2 regions of the Rossellomorea sp. LJF3 genome follow, and region 1 is predicted to be linked to the other one. Evidence: a T-box and tRNA genes for the amino acid it is inferred to sense, from the RefSeq annotation. Region 1 holds a T-box; the other holds one or more tRNA genes.
The links. The T-box of region 1 lies ahead of thrS (threonine--tRNA ligase). A T-box ahead of a tRNA ligase gene usually reads a tRNA of that ligase, here a tRNA-Thr.

Region 1 (7,987 bases):
CATAAGAAAAGAGCTTAGTGTCTCAAGCTCATTTCAAAGATTCATAATTAAGGAAGAAGCGGCAGTTTGATTTTTACAACGGTTCCTTTGTTCACTTCACTTTCATATTCAATCATCCCGCCCATTTCACGAATAAGTTTATTTGTCACCATACTTCCCAATCCCGTTCCTTTGGTTTTCGTTGTGTAAAAGGGTAAGCCGATTTTCTTTAACTCATCCTGCGTCATTCCTTTTCCGTTATCTGAGATGCTGATATGAATAGAGCGAGAGAAGGGATCTTCTTTTAGCGTGATTGAAATTTCACCTTGATTCTCGATGGATTCGATTCCATTTTTAATAACGTTCATGATGGCTTGCTTCAAATGGTCCTCATCACCTTTAATATGATGGGAGCCGTTCCGATAAAAAACGATGGAAGTGTTGGAGTAAGCTGCAAAAGGTCTTAACAGATCTACACAATCCCCGATGACATCTTCTATGTTTAACCTTGATAGTTGAAATCCGCTCGGTTTTGCTACGCTCAGGTAGTCAGTGATGATTTTGTTCGTTCGATCCAATTCATTAAGGATGAGGGGAGAGTACCTCTTTAACCTCTTATCCTGTGAATCCTCGCTTAGATGCTGTATGAAACCTCTTACTGTTGCTAGGGGATTTCGGATCTCATGAGCGATTGAAGCCGCCATCTGTCCAACCATATTCAGTTTATCAAGATATACCATTTCTTCAATCTGTTTATTCGTTCGGATCAGGTGCTCGATAATGAACACGAGTGAGAGAAAGGTAAAATAAAAAACAGAAAAATAAATAATATAAAAAGTCAAATGCAGAATTGGAATATAGACGTTAATAATCGTAATGTAGAAAATGGAGTGGATTAGAAAGATAAGTGTGCTTCCTAAAAATTTGTACTGTGTCTTCAATAACATCTTACGAAAGATCATTCCCATCACAAGTGCCAATACTGAAACGGCGATACCCACTGCAACGTAGGGACCTCCGATTAAATAACGGACGATGATGACACACCCGAGCACGATAGACCCTGATAATAATCCTGCATATATCGTTGAAATCAGGATCGCAATCATTCGTAAATCAAAATGGGTGGCCCCAAGCGTTTCAATGGGGTACAACATGCACAAAAGTGCCCCAAACGATCCAACTAACCCATACGTGATTTTATGTTTGAAAATAGAATCCTGTTTTTCTTTAAATGGAAATAGGACATTTGCATTATAAGTAAAAGAAAATAATATCGTAATATTGACCAATAAAGTTTTGATTAAAGTAATCAAAGAAAAGCCCCCAAAACTATTTGACTAAAGGAACACCAAAGGCTCCCTGTCCGTTAACACATGAACATACAAATATTAAAAATACTTTATTTCTCCATATTAGTCAAATTTCAGGGACGGACCTCTAAATCTCTTGGATTTTTAAGTATTCATTTTAAAGAAATGTAGTGTTGAAGCATGTTACAAGCAAGTTTGACTTCGAAAATGTGACTTATTCCAAGGTCCGTCCCTCTCTATAAGCAGGTATTTTAGCAGGGAGGATAGAATATATAGGTTATACAGGCTTTGTTTTCGTGAAGTGGATGAAAAGGGTATGATACATAGTTTTGGGTTGCCAAGTGCATAGGGTAGTTCGGCCGTTCTGTTAGAGTATCACATGAGGAGGAATGATGATGATTGAAGGACAGGTCTTGCAACAACGGCAGCAGCAGGTGAAAATCATGCATAAGAAAATCCCATTGAAGGAAGTGTTGAAGAGAGCGTTCCTGATAACGATAGGAGCTATGATCATGGCTGTCGGTCTTGAGATTTTCCTTGTCCCGAACCAGGTCATTGATGGGGGGATTGTCGGCGTTTCCATTATGCTCTCACACATAACAGGCATTAAACTGGGACTTTTTATCTTTATCTTGAACATCCCCTTTTTCTTCATTGGATATAAACAAATCGGTAAAACCTTCGCATTTTCTACGCTCTATGGCATTATCATTCTTTCGATTTCTACAACCTTCCTACATCCTGTCGCAGCCTTTACACAAGATATTCTGTTGGCATCCTTATTTGGCGGCATCGTTCTCGGCATAGGGGTCGGCATGGTCATCCGATACGGGGGTTCTCTTGACGGCACTGAAATCCTCGCCATTTTATCAAGTAAAAGGCTTCCGTTCTCTGTAGGGGAAATCATCATGTTTGTGAATCTATTCATTTTAGCCAGTGCAGGCTTTGTCTTCAGCTGGGATAGGGCCATGTACTCACTGTTGGCATATTATGTTGCATTTAAACTCATTGATATTACGATAAAAGGACTGGATGAATCTAAATCCGTTTGGATCATCAGTGAGAATTACGATGAAATTGGAGACGCACTCCTTCATCGGTTAGGAAGGGGCGTCACATATTTAAAGGGGGAAGGTGCATTTTCGGGAGATGACAAGAAGGTCATATTCTGTGTCATCACACGACTTGAGGAGGCAAAGTTGAAGGACATCGTGGCTGAGCATGATCCCTCCGCATTTCTGGCGATAGCGGATATCGCAGAGGTAAGAGGGGGACAGTTTAAGAAAAAGGACATCCATTGACCCCAATGATATGAAAGCTGCATGTAAGATGCACAGAATCGGCATTATTCCTGTTCTGTGTTTTTTTATTTGTGAAGTCCCATAAAGCTTGTCCCTATACTTAGTATGCTTTCTGTTTTAGGTTATGTACAAATCCATATTGTCGTCTACTTGTACTTGTAGTACTATTATCTAGATTGCAATAGAGAAATGACTCGTTATTTTTAGATACCGGACATCCGATGATGAACCTTCCGACGAGTCAGCAAAAAATATCATCTTCACTAGAGGAGAACATAATCATGGAACTTGTAATACTGATTAAAGCATTTATTCTCGGTATGGTAGAAGGATTGACGGAGTTTGCTCCAGTATCCTCTACCGGCCATATGATCGTAGTGGACGATCTATGGATCAAATCGAAAGAAGTATTGGGAAAGTATCCTGCCAATACGTTTAAAGTAGTGATTCAACTTGGATCGATTCTTGCGGTAGTCATCGTGTTTCGGGACAGATTCAAGGACTTATTGGGAATGAACTCCCGTAAAGAAGCAAGATCATCAAAATTAAAACTCTCGCATATACTGGTCGGTTTGCTCCCGGCAGTAATCCTTGGTTTACTATTCGAAGACTACATCGATGAACATCTCTTTTCACTAAATACGGTCCTTGCAGGGCTAGCCATAGGTGCGTTCCTTATGATTGCAGCCGACCTGTTCCGGCCAAAGGTACAGGTTGTGGAGACCGTTGATGGGATCACCCACAAGAAAGCGTTGATGATTGGTCTGATACAATGTCTGTCATTGTGGCCGGGCTTTTCTAGGTCTGGTTCTACCATATCAGGTGGCGTATTGCTTGGATTAAGCTACCGTGCAGCATCTGATTTTACCTTTATAATGGCGGTACCGATCATGCTGGGTGCAAGCGCACTTTCCCTGATGAAAAACTGGATGTACTTCAATGCTGAGTTTATGCCTTTTTTACTTGTCGGATTCATCAGCGCATTCCTGTTTGCTTATTTATCGATCCGCTTTTTCTTGAAAGTGATCAATAAAGTCAAGTTAATTCCATTTGCCATTTACCGCCTTATTCTTGTGGGCATTATTTTACTGATTTTTGTATAATGTGTACTTGACAGGTAGAAAATACTCCCATATAATTTCAATAACACTTTTATCAATATGAGAATATACTATACGAAAGCAAAGAAGAGGACATGATTCATTCACTATTTTCTTGATCAGAGAACAGGGTCACCGGCTGAGAGCCCTGAAGAGAATGGAATGAATTACCACCTCGGAGCTATTATGGAGAAGGTCAGTATCCATAATCGGGAAAACCGTTATCTTACTTAAGTGAAGCGTTTTATTATACACTTCGAAATTAGGGTGGAACCACGACCGCACTCGTCCCTTGGTTAGGGATGAGTGCGGTTTTTTATTTAAAATAAGCTGTGCGCTATGAAGAGGACACGAATCATTTCCACTTTCTTACCAGAGAACAGGGTCATCAGGCTGCAAGCCCTGAAGAAAGGGACATGATTTACCACCTTGGAGCTATTATGGGGAAACGAGAGTATCCATAATCGGGAAAACCGTTATCTTACTTGAGCGAAGGACTATAGAACTTTTTGTCCTTCGGAATTAGGGTGGTACCACGACCGCATTCGTCCCTTGGTTAGGGATGGGTGCGGTTTTTTATATACAAAATCTTAAGGAGGAAAAGACATGTCTATTCAATCAGAGGTTGAAAAAAGGAATCACAGGAAATTGGGTCAAGAGCTGGAATTGTTTATCTCCATGGAAGAAGCACCAGGGATGCCGTTTTTTTTACCAAAGGGGATGCTCTTGCGGAATGAGCTGGAGGAATTTTGGAAAAAGGAGCACCTGAAGGCAGGCTATCAGGAAATCAGAACACCAATCATGATGAAACAGGAATTATGGGAGAAGTCAGGTCACTGGGATCATTATCATGAGAATATGTATTTCTCAGAGGTGGATGATCAGAAATATGCCATTAAGCCAATGAGCTGTCCTGGAGCCGTCCTGATTTATAAAAGTAAACGGAGAAGTTACCGGGAACTACCTCTCCGGTATGGGGAGCTTGGGTTGGTCCATCGTCATGAGCTTTCAGGGTCGTTAAGCGGATTATTGAGAGTCCGTTCCTTCACTCAGGATGATGCTCATCTATTTGTAAGGGAAGATCAGATTCGTGCAGAGCTCCATAAAGTTCTCGATCTCATTGACCGTTTCTATGGGAAATTCGGTTTCGAATACAAAGTTGAACTCTCAACTCGCCCGGAAGATTTTATGGGATCAGTTGACTTGTGGAATCAAGCGGAAGGGGACCTTGAAGGAGTATTAGAAGAAAGAGGCGTCGATTATCATATCAATCATGGAGATGGCGCCTTCTACGGACCGAAGATCGACTTTCACATTCTCGATTGTCTGGGTAGAAGCTGGCAGTGTGGAACGGTTCAACTTGATTTTCAAATGCCGGAAAAATTCCAGTGTGAATATATTGGTGAAGATAATCGGGTAGAGAGACCGATCATGATCCATCGGGCCATTTATGGATCGATTGAACGGTTCATGGCCATTATCATTGAGCATTTCGGAGGAGATTTCCCACTTTGGTTGGCTCCCCATCAAGTGAAAATCCTTCCTATATCTGAAGCTCATATCCCATATGCCCAAGAAGTGAAGGCAAAGCTTGAAAGTGAAGGATTCAGGGTGGAACTGGACGATCGCGTTCAGAAAATGGGACTGAAAATCAGGGATGCCGAGATGCAGAAAATTCCCTATATGATGATCGTAGGGGATAAAGAAATCCAGCAACAATCGGTGTCACTCAGAAAAAGGAAGGAAGGTAACGTGGGAGTACTTCAAGTGAGTGATGTTATTCAAAAATTGAAAGAAGAAATGAGATAGCGAAGGAATTCTTTTCAGGTCTTGAAAAGGAAACAATCGAGTAATAACAGAAAACAAAAGAGGTGTTGAAGGTGGAAGTTAGGATCCTGAACCGTTTTGAACCGGAGAGGCTGAATGAAATGAAAGATGTTTACCATTCAGTAGGGTGGCTTAAGCATACAAATGAGGTGATATCCAAAATATTTCTCAGAAGTGATATCGTATCTTTGGCAATTTTAGAAGGGCGTATCGTTGGAGTGGGAAGAGCCCTGACGGATGGTGTCTTCAATGCAACGATTTATGATGTAGTCGTTCACCTTGATTATCAACGCAAGGGGATTGCATCTCTTATAATGAAGGATTTATTGGAGCAACTGTCAGATGTATCTTGTGTGTTATTGATCTCGACTACGGGCAATGAAGCTTTCTATAGAAAACACGGTATGAAAACTTTGAAGACGGGAATGGCAAGGTATCTTAATCCATCCCTTGCAGAGGAATATTTAACATGATCATGGAAAAGAGCCAGCCACTGTGTGACCGGCTCTTTCGCTACATACCTTCAAATCGTATGCGTTTTTCCCTTGGGATCTTCGAGGTTCATTTTTTCTAATTCAAGCCTCATTTTTTGGGTTTCTATGACAAAATTTTCATGTTTGAGTTTTTCAAGTTCGAGTTCATCTTCTATCATTTTTTGTTTCAGCTTGGATTGTTTTTGGAAATGGTCTGTAATGATACCAAGAATGGGTATGGAAAAAATCATGATTACAGCTATGGTTCCAATCATTTCAATCCTCCTCTTTCTCATTTTATGCTCGACTTGTAATAGTTAAATTATAACAAAGTGCGAGATGAAATAGTATAAAATGTGGTAATCATAAGTAGAAATCATTATAAAATATATACGTATGAATCCATGAAAGAGTTTCAAAAAATTGAAAGTAATAGAGTGGAGTTGATCCGTAAATCAGCAAAAAGAGGAAGGGTTATACGTTCCACTTTCTTTGAACAAATGTCAGTAATGTCCCTCGGTATTTTTTAACTGCTGAATTCATGATGGCATAGGTCAGGATCCCGCATAAGGGGATGTTGATCATCATTCCTGTAAAGAAAGCTTTTCCTATTTGCATTCCGACCCCTACTGCATCACCTGTGGAATCAAGCGGAAAGAAGAGATGTCCTACGACAAGATTCAAGTAAAAGAAGAAAGGGAAAGCCCAGATTAAAGAGACCCCGCCAACTAAACCGGCGAACGGGTTTCCTTTGAATATCTTTGCACTGGCTGTAGAAATGACGGGTCCGATGCCAAAGGAAGGCACGAAATTAATTAATAAGCCAACCGTGAATCCTAATGCGATGCTATGGGCATTATCTTTAAGCCGCAATAGTTTTAAAGTCAGGCACTTTAATTCTCTTAGTTTTTTTCTAATCATTTGATCATCACCAATATTATTAGAATGTAATTCCGTTCAATTGTGTTATTATCATCCTTGTTTATAGTATGTCTAATTTTGAGGTTTGTAAATTGAAAATGGACTTTTTTATAGGAATTATTGAACTTTTTTTATTTCACAGCCTTATGAAGATGAATAAAATGGTATTCTAATACTAATAGAATATTTGGCAGAGCGAGGACTAAAAATGAAACTAACGAAAAAGATCCCCAATATGGTGACCTTGGGGAATTTATATTGCGGATTCTTATCCATCGGATTTGCAGCAAACGGGCAATTTAAAAATGCAGCAGTATTAATCATTATTGGCATGATGCTTGACAGTATGGACGGTAGACTTGCGAGAATGCTCAATGCAGACAGTGTTCTTGGGAAGGAATTGGATTCATTGGCGGACATCGTGACATTCGGGGTCGCACCATCATTTCTTGTGTATTATACATACTTTTTTCAATTCGGATTATTAGGGTTCATTGTGGCGGGGGTATTCCCTTTATTCGGTGCATACCGTCTTGCGCGCTTCAACACGAGTCCGCCGAAATCGTCTCTTCATTATTTTGTCGGTGTCCCTATTACGGCTGCTGGTGGGATATTGGCCATTCTGACATTGTTCGGTGACTGGATTCCGAATATCGTGACAACGGTCATTTTTACAGCGATGTGCTTTCTGATGGTGAGCAGGATCAGAATACCGAGTCTGAAAGAAGTTCCGTTACCTAAATATGGAACGATTGTGACGATCTTTATCGGGGCATTATTGTATGTAATCTTCAAAGGGACATATGAAGAATTTCCTTATTTAATTTACATTGCAACTCCATTGTATATTGCTTATCTGGCGTACCGGTTTATAAGAAGATAAGCTTTCTCTTACATTTGAAAGACAGAAGATAGTAAATGAGCCAGGCGATGATTGCCTGGCTCATTTCTGTATTCTACTACATCATCCTGATTACAAGTCCACCAAGTGCCCCTGCAATTACTACCATCCAAGGCGGCAGCTTCCAGAATACAAGCATACTGAACAGAATCGCCGCGAAGGCAAAATCGAC
Region 2 (7,987 bases), on a different contig from region 1:
TTTGAAGGAATAAAATTTATATGAAAATATAAAATAATCCTTGAAAAAAATGATCTACACGATATAATAGTACTTGTCCTTAAAAAAGAGACAATACATAGTCTGGTGACTATGGCGAAGAGGTCACACCCGTTCCCATGCCGAACACGGAAGTTAAGCTCTTCAGCGCCGATGGTAGTTGGGGGATCTCCCCCTGTGAGAGTAGGACGTCGCCAGGCATATCGTTCCGCAGTAGCTCAGTGGTAGAGCTATCGGCTGTTAACCGATCGGTCGCAAGTTCGAATCTTGCCTGCGGAGCCAATATATGGAGAGCTGTCCGAGTGGCCGAAGGAGCACGATTGGAAATCGTGTAGACGGTTAACGCTGTCTCAAGGGTTCAAATCCCTTGCTCTCCGCCATCATATTTTCAATAAGGCCCATTGGTCAAGCGGTTAAGACACCGCCCTTTCACGGCGGTAACACGGGTTCGAATCCCGTATGGGTCACCATTTTCTTTCAAGAAGAATTCATTTACATAGTGGAGGATTAGCTCAGCTGGGAGAGCATCTGCCTTACAAGCAGAGGGTCGGCGGTTCGATCCCGTCATCCTCCACCATGATTTTTTACGAAGCGTAAGCGGAGTAAAATAATCTTCCTTAATTATTATGTGTAACTTATATCGTCGCGGGGTGGAGCAGTTCGGTAGCTCGTCGGGCTCATAACCCGAAGGTCGCAGGTTCAAATCCTGTCCCCGCAATACCATTTTTGCATGTTATTAGTAAAAGATTAACTTTGATCTTTTATGAGTGACGCAAGGATAGTTATTTTCGCTAGCGCGAAAAAACTTTGGTCCGGTAGTTCAGTTGGTTAGAATGCCTGCCTGTCACGCAGGAGGTCGCGGGTTCGAGTCCCGTCCGGACCGCCATTTTTTCTTGGAGTATTGTTTCTTGAAAAGGAAAAGGGTTTCGATAAGCGAGAAGGTCGAGGAAGCGATCGAAGGAACACCGGAGCGTATTTTACATACGTGAGGATGTGACTGAGTGAGCTGACGAAGAGATTCGAAGCTTAGCGGAAGCCGAAAACTATTTAGCTCAGTAGCTCAGTTGGTAGAGCACGGTGAATAAGCTTCACCCGAGTAAACATCAGCGTACAGCTCGAGCAACTACTTGATTCAGCTTCCTGAGAGCTGGACGATGGACTACAACATTCATATTGTAGGATGCATACTAAATACGGCTCAGTAGCTCAGTTGGTAGAGCAATGGACTGAAAATCCATGTGTCGGCGGTTCGATTCCGTCCTGAGCCACCATTTATTTACTTGATGCCGGTGTAGCTCAACTGGTAGAGCAACTGACTTGTAATCAGTAGGTTGGGGGTTCAAGTCCTCTTGCCGGCACCAGTCAAGTGATTTAGCTGGAGGGGTAGCGAAGTGGCTAAACGCGGCGGACTGTAAATCCGCTCCTTCGGGTTCGGCAGTTCGAATCTGCCCCCCTCCACCAAGATTTTTTACGAAGCGTCAGCGGAGTAAAATAATCCTCCTTAAACTATACGCGAGAGAAGTACTATGCTTCAAAGCGAATAGCATCAAGGTTTTGTAAAAACTAATATATTTCATAGGGGTATAGTTTAAAGGTAGAACGAAGGTCTCCAAAACCTTTGGTGTGGGTTCGATTCCTACTACCCCTGCCAATTTTAACATGGCGATTGTGGCGAAGTGGTTAACGCACCTGATTGTGGTTCAGGCATTCGTGGGTTCGATTCCCATCAGTCGCCCCATAAAAGTCACATTTTTATTTCCGTGACATATACTATCAGTGGGCTATAGCCAAGCGGTAAGGCATCGCACTTTGACTGCGACATGCGTTGGTTCGAATCCAGCTAGCCCAGTAGTGCGGAAGTAGTTCAGTGGTAGAACACCACCTTGCCAAGGTGGGGGTCGCGGGTTCGAATCCCGTCTTCCGCTCCAATATTAAGGCGGCATAGCCAAGTGGTAAGGCATGGGTCTGCAAAACCCTGATCACCGGTTCAAATCCGGTTGCCGCCTCCAAATGTAATGCCGGTGTGGCGGAATTGGCAGACGCGCACGACTCAAAATCGTGTTCCTCTGGAGTGCCGGTTCGATCCCGGCCACCGGTACCACATCGCGGGTGTAGTTTAGTGGTAAAACCTCAGCCTTCCAAGCTGATGATGAGGGTTCGATTCCCTTCACCCGCTCCAACTTACATACGACAGACTTTCTCTTTATGAGGAGGTCTTTTTTAATGTTGAAATTCCAGCATTTTATTTTCATGTACCACTTAATCATATGCAAGACTAACCTCTACTCATAATTCACAACCTTTTTATTTACCCACCACCCACCAAAACAAAACCCATCTAGTCAAAATTTTTCACCTTCTTAGTCAATTGAGTCCCCCTATTAAAGAAAGCGCTACCATTATAATGTAAGAAAGCGATTACACAGTTAGGGTGGTGATACGGGTGGAACCAAAGATTCAGACTGGACCAGTGAGCCCAGAAGTACAAATGAAGGCAGTGACGAAGAAGAAGTTCAAGTATAAGAGCTTGCTGACGTACGCTGCCTTTGTTGGACCGGCGCTTTTATTTTTCTTAGTGATTCAGATTCTTCCGTTCTTGATGGGTGTGTATTATTCCTTCACCTCATGGAATGGAGTAAGTTCGGTTGTTGAGTGGGTTGGGTTCGATAACTACAAGAAGATCTTCACGGATGATAAGACGTTTTTCAATTCATTCATGTTCACGACGAAGTTTATGTTTGCGGCAGTGATCATCAGTAACTTGATAGGATTCGGATTTGCCCTGTTGTTGAATGCCGCATTGAAGACGCGCAATATCCTGAGGACTGTATTCTTTATCCCCAACGTCATCGGGGGGTTGTTACTCGGGTTCATCTGGCAGTTCATCTTTGTTAAGGGATTCGCGTCACTTGGTAATATGACGGATATCGGATTCTTTAAGATGCCATGGCTTGGTGATGAGAAGACGGCTTTCTGGGGTATTGTCATCGTATTTGCATGGCAGATTTCGGGGTATATGATGGTCATTTATGTAGCGGCATTGCAAGGGGTGGACAATTCACTTCTTGAAGCAGCGAAGATAGATGGTGCATCGAGTTGGACCCTCCTCACAAAAATCATCATTCCGTTAATACTACCTGCATTCACGATTTGTTTCTTCCTGACGATTTCAATGGCCTTTAAGATATTCGATCTGAATATCTCCTTAACAGGCGGTGGGCCGTTCAATTCTACACAATCCGTGGCGATCAATATTTATCAGGAAGCTTTCCAGAATAACCGTTATGGACTTGGGACGGCGAAGTCGATTCTGTTCTTTGTGGTAGTGGCTGTATTTACGACGGTTCAGGTGATGGTGACGAAGAAGAAGGAGGTTGAGGCATAATGGGCAATCGTTATACGAAGAGAACATTTGTATTAGAAATCATCGGGATTGTAATCGGACTCATCTTCCTTATCCCTTTCTACTTCGTACTGGTCAACTCGGTGAAACCATTTGCTGCGATTTTGATTGATGCGGCAGCATGGCCGGAGGAATTTATGTTTTCCAACTATGCAAAAGTGTGGGAAGTCATCAATTTTCCACGGGCTTTCTGGAATTCGCTCGTCATAACGGTGTTCAGTAACATCGGTTTGGTGATCATCAGTTCTATGGCAGCATGGAAAATGGTTCGTACACCAGGGAAGTTCAGTAAGATCCTATTTGTCATCTTTGTATCCGCCATGGTGATCCCGTTCCAGACGGTGATGATCCCCTTGATGAAGGTTGGGGGCACGTTGGGACTGACAAATAGCATTCCTGGTCTCATTCTCATGTACTTTGGGTTCGGAGTGCCACTGTCCCTCTTCTTATATCACGGATTTGTGAAAACCGTCCCGATTGAAATCGAGGAATCAGCGATGATAGACGGCTGCAGTCAGTTTGGCGTGTTTTGGAGAATCGTATTCCCATTACTGAAGCCGATTACGGTGACTGTAATCATTTTGAACACATTGTGGATCTGGAATGATTACCTGCTTCCACTCCTTGTGTTACAGGATGCGGAACTGCGTACAATCCCCCTTGCAGCCAGCTCGTTCTTTGCACAATATACGAAGCAGTGGGATATGGGACTTGCAGCGTTGGTTCTCGGGATTACACCGATCATCATCTTCTTCCTGTTTTTACAGAAGCATATCATCAAAGGAATTGCTTCAGGCTCGATCAAGTAGATATAAAGTTTCTGTCGAGATGGTCTATCATTGATACAGAAATTTATATAAAATATTTTATATCAGGGAGGTCAATCCATTTATGAAACGTATTTTATTACTTTGTATGTCTTTGGTTTTAGTATTTGGAATTATTGCAGGTTGTTCTTCTAAAGACAAAACAAGCAGCTCAGGCGGGGATTCCGGTTCAGGTGATGATGTCGTGACACTGAATTTCTTCCAGTTCAAGGTTGAAATTGCCGATCAGCTGCAGGAAATGATCAAAGAATTCGAAGCGGAGCATCCGAACATTAAGATCAAGCTTGAAACCGTTGGTGGAGGTGCCGATTACGGTGCTGCACTTAAAGCGAAATTTGCTTCAGGGGAAGAGCCGGATATTTTCAACAATGGTGGATTCAAAGAATTAGAGCTTTGGAAAGAGAAGCTTGCGGATCTTTCTGGCGAGCCTTGGGTTGAGCATGTCCTTCCGATCGGGAAAGTTCCGATGACGGATGAGGACGGCAAGCTTTATGGTATGCCTGTTAACTTGGAAGGGTATGGATTTGTTTACAACAAAGATTTATTCGAAAAAGCAGGCATCACGGAGCCTCCTAAAACGATTGATGAGTTAAAGGACGCTGCGAAGAAGCTCGAGGCGAAGAAAATCACTCCATTCTCAGCTGGTTACGGCGAGTGGTGGGTAATCGGTCAGCATTTACTGAACATTCCTTTTGCACAACAGGAAGATCCAGATAAGTTCATCGCGGGACTTTATGACGGATCTGAGAAGATTGTAGGAAACGAAAAGTTCAAACAGTTCAAAGAGGTACTGGACACTGAACTTAAATATGCCAACGATAATCCTTTAACGACGGATTATAATACGCAGGTAACGTTGTTTGCTTCTGGTGAAACGGCGATGCTTCAACAAGGGAACTGGACTGAGAACATGATCACGGAAATCAACCCTGATATCAACATGGGCTTCCTTCCGATTCCAATCAGCAATGACGAGAATGCAGATCGCCTTCCTGTCGGAGTGCCGAATAACTGGGTATTGAATAAGAACTCCAAGCACCTTGAAGAAGCGAAAACATTCTTGGAGTGGATGGTTTCTTCTGAAACAGGTAAGCGTTATATCACAGAAGAATTTGCGTTCATCCCTGCATTTGATAATATCGAGCCGAATGGTCTTGGTGACCTGGGTCAATCCATCCTTGACTACTCTAAGGATGAGAAGACGATTCCTTGGACTTGGTTCAAATGGCCGGATGGAGCGAACAAAGAATTCGCTGCGACCATCCAGGAATATGCAGCCGGAAAAATTGATTATGATACTGTACTTGAGCGATTCCAACAAACGTGGGATAACTTGAAGTAAACGGAATAATGGAAAGCATGTCTACTTAAGGCATGCTTTCTATTTTATAAGTTTAATAGGAATATTTCGAAAAAATACTTCCAAGAGCGGGGAATAACACTTTATACTAGTGTATAAGTGAGACCTGGGAGGTCCGTCCCTCATGTTAAAGACAAGCATTCGAAATAAGTTGATTGCGCTCTTGATGATCACGACGATTGTGCCGTTTGGCAGTTCGATCATCATTACATATTTGTATACGAAGGATTCGATTGAGGAGCAGGTGGTGAAGGAGAGCAGTAATCTCCTTTATCAGGGGAAGGTGAACTTGGAGAGCTACATCAATGAGCTCAACGGGTTATCTCTTTCCCTCTATAATAATCCCGATTTCATTAATTTCATGAGGTCACCGGGTAAGGAGAATAATTACCTGACGATCGGCATCGTGAAAAACATTGTGCAAACGATTCTCTACACTGGGGACACGATCAACGGGGTACGCATTTCCTTTGCCGACGGTGACCGGGTCATTTCCGCAACAAAGCGATCCACCGTTGTTTTCTCCAATAGAATAAAAGATTCACAGTGGGAATACTTCAGAAAAGCAGAACGAAGCCCGTACAATATGTACATTGAACCTACCAATAGTCAGGAAGAGGAGAATATTAACCGGTCGAAGGAAATCATTACGATTCACAGGGCGTTCCGGAATGTTCCCGGTGACGAGGTGCTGGCGTATATTTCCCTGGACATCTCTCCGGATAAAATCATTGATTTAAGCAGAAACCTCTATAACCCTGATTCTGAAGAATTCTACCTTCTGTCTTCAGAAGGAGAAATGATTTACAGCTCTGATAGCGACGTATCGGATGATGGTTACAATCAGAAATGGATCAGAAAGATCATGGAATCCAAGGATGTTTCAGGGACCCTTGAGTGGAAGGAAGATAGGTTCAACGGGGTGATGATGTACGATCAGCTCCCAGCTTCTTCGGGAGGATGGTTCCTCGTGAAAAGGGTATCTTATGGCAATCTGTATGAAAGTGCGTTTAGTGTGGCGAAGATCAATATTTTGTTCGGGGTTCTTGGCTTGACCCTCGTTGTGCTGGCGACTCTGTTTGTTTCCTTCAAAATTACATCTCCAATCCGGATACTGCTTTCAAATATCCAGGAGGTGGAAAAAGGGAATATGAAGGTACAGGCGGAATCATTCGGCTTTGATGAAATCGGTATCCTTGGGAATCGGTTTCAGCAGATGATCGAGCGGATCAATCATTTGATCAACAGGGAGTATAAGCTGGAACTTGAAAACAAAACGAATCAATTAAAGGTTCTGCAGTCGCAGATCAATCCACATTTTCTCTACAATGCCCTGCAGTCCATCGGTACGATTGCGCTTAAGAACAAGGTACCGCAAATATACTCCTTAATCACTCATTTATCTAAAATTATGAGGTATGGGATGAATATGGAGGAGGATGTGGTCCCTTTAAGCAAAGAAATCAATTATACGAAGGCGTATCTTCTTTTGCAAAAGGAGCGGTTTGGAGAAAATCTGGAGTACAGTGTCGATATGGACGCAGTGGTGAAGGAGGTCCGGGTTCCCAAAATGATACTGCAGCCCCTCATAGAAAACTACTTCAAGCACGGATTCGATATCCGTGATGGAGTGGGGAGGATTGATCTGACCTGCTTTCAGGATGGAGCAACGCTTGTGATGATCGTCCGGGACAATGGAGCAGGGGTGACAAAAGACAGGCTAAGGGAAATAGAAGAGCACTTCAAGGCAGAAGCATGGAATAAAACCGGTGAAGAAACCAATATCGGACTGAAGAATGTGTATGTAAGGCTAAAACTTTACTATGACCATAAGGCGACTCTGCTACTTGAGAATCATGAAGATGGGGGCTTTATGGTCACCATGAGGCTGCCGCTCAGAATGGAGGGGGAGGCAAATGAAAGCAATCATCATTGACGACGAAAAGCATGTGCGTGAAGGGTTACTTTTGTTGGCAGAATGGGAAAAGCACGGCATCCACACCATCCTCGAGGCAGAAGATGGAGACGAAGCCATCGAATTGATCACAGAGCACAGGCCCGAGATCATCTTCACGGATATGAGGATGCCGAAGAGGGACGGCATCACCCTGTTAAAATGGCTTCATGCCTCTGACCTCACAAGCAAGACCATCGTTGTGAGCGGATATGATGACTTTGAATATATGAGAAATGCAATCCATTATAAGAGCTTCGATTACATTCTGAAGCCGATTGAACCGGATGTGCTGAATGACACGCTGGATAAGGCTGTGTTGGAATGGAAGGAGCAAGCCCGGTCAAGGAAATTCCAAGTCGAGGAAAACAGGGTCCTTAATGAGGCAAAGCCTCTATACTGGGATCGATTATTCTCCAGTCTCT

Region 2: it encodes a tRNA-Thr, which carries the amino acid that the T-box ahead of thrS (threonine--tRNA ligase) is inferred to sense. The anticodon was not compared.

What each region holds. Positions count from the first base shown of each region.
Region 1 is NZ_JBANLY010000001.1:14,995-22,981, forward strand. Features, by position in the region: gene V8G47_RS00080 (ATP-binding protein) at 48-1,295, opposite strand; gene V8G47_RS00085 (YitT family protein) at 1,736-2,593, shown strand; gene V8G47_RS00090 (undecaprenyl-diphosphate phosphatase) at 2,875-3,696, shown strand; T-box leader at 3,769-3,989, shown strand; T-box leader at 4,024-4,249, shown strand; gene thrS (threonine--tRNA ligase) at 4,300-5,502, shown strand; gene V8G47_RS00100 (GNAT family N-acetyltransferase) at 5,574-5,993, shown strand; gene V8G47_RS00105 (hypothetical protein) at 6,044-6,268, opposite strand; gene V8G47_RS00110 (DUF2062 domain-containing protein) at 6,468-6,914, opposite strand; gene pssA (CDP-diacylglycerol--serine O-phosphatidyltransferase) at 7,123-7,797, shown strand; gene V8G47_RS00120 (chromate transporter) at 7,874-7,987, opposite strand, start outside.
Region 2 is NZ_JBANLY010000002.1:278,093-286,079, reverse strand. Features, by position in the region: rRNA gene rrf (5S ribosomal RNA) at 102-218, shown strand; tRNA gene V8G47_RS03955 (tRNA-Asn) at 226-300, shown strand; tRNA gene V8G47_RS03950 (tRNA-Ser) at 307-398, shown strand; tRNA gene V8G47_RS03945 (tRNA-Glu) at 414-488, shown strand; tRNA gene V8G47_RS03940 (tRNA-Val) at 520-595, shown strand; tRNA gene V8G47_RS03935 (tRNA-Met) at 663-736, shown strand; tRNA gene V8G47_RS03930 (tRNA-Asp) at 828-904, shown strand; tRNA gene V8G47_RS03925 (tRNA-Phe) at 1,214-1,289, shown strand; tRNA gene V8G47_RS03920 (tRNA-Thr) at 1,304-1,379, shown strand; tRNA gene V8G47_RS03915 (tRNA-Tyr) at 1,396-1,479, shown strand; tRNA gene V8G47_RS03910 (tRNA-Trp) at 1,596-1,669, shown strand; tRNA gene V8G47_RS03905 (tRNA-His) at 1,681-1,756, shown strand; tRNA gene V8G47_RS03900 (tRNA-Gln) at 1,796-1,867, shown strand; tRNA gene V8G47_RS03895 (tRNA-Gly) at 1,872-1,946, shown strand; tRNA gene V8G47_RS03890 (tRNA-Cys) at 1,954-2,027, shown strand; tRNA gene V8G47_RS03885 (tRNA-Leu) at 2,036-2,119, shown strand; tRNA gene V8G47_RS03880 (tRNA-Gly) at 2,124-2,197, shown strand; gene V8G47_RS03875 (carbohydrate ABC transporter permease) at 2,507-3,403, shown strand; gene V8G47_RS03870 (carbohydrate ABC transporter permease) at 3,403-4,230, shown strand; gene V8G47_RS03865 (ABC transporter substrate-binding protein) at 4,313-5,590, shown strand; gene V8G47_RS03860 (cache domain-containing sensor histidine kinase) at 5,733-7,544, shown strand; gene V8G47_RS03855 (response regulator transcription factor) at 7,525-7,987, shown strand, end outside.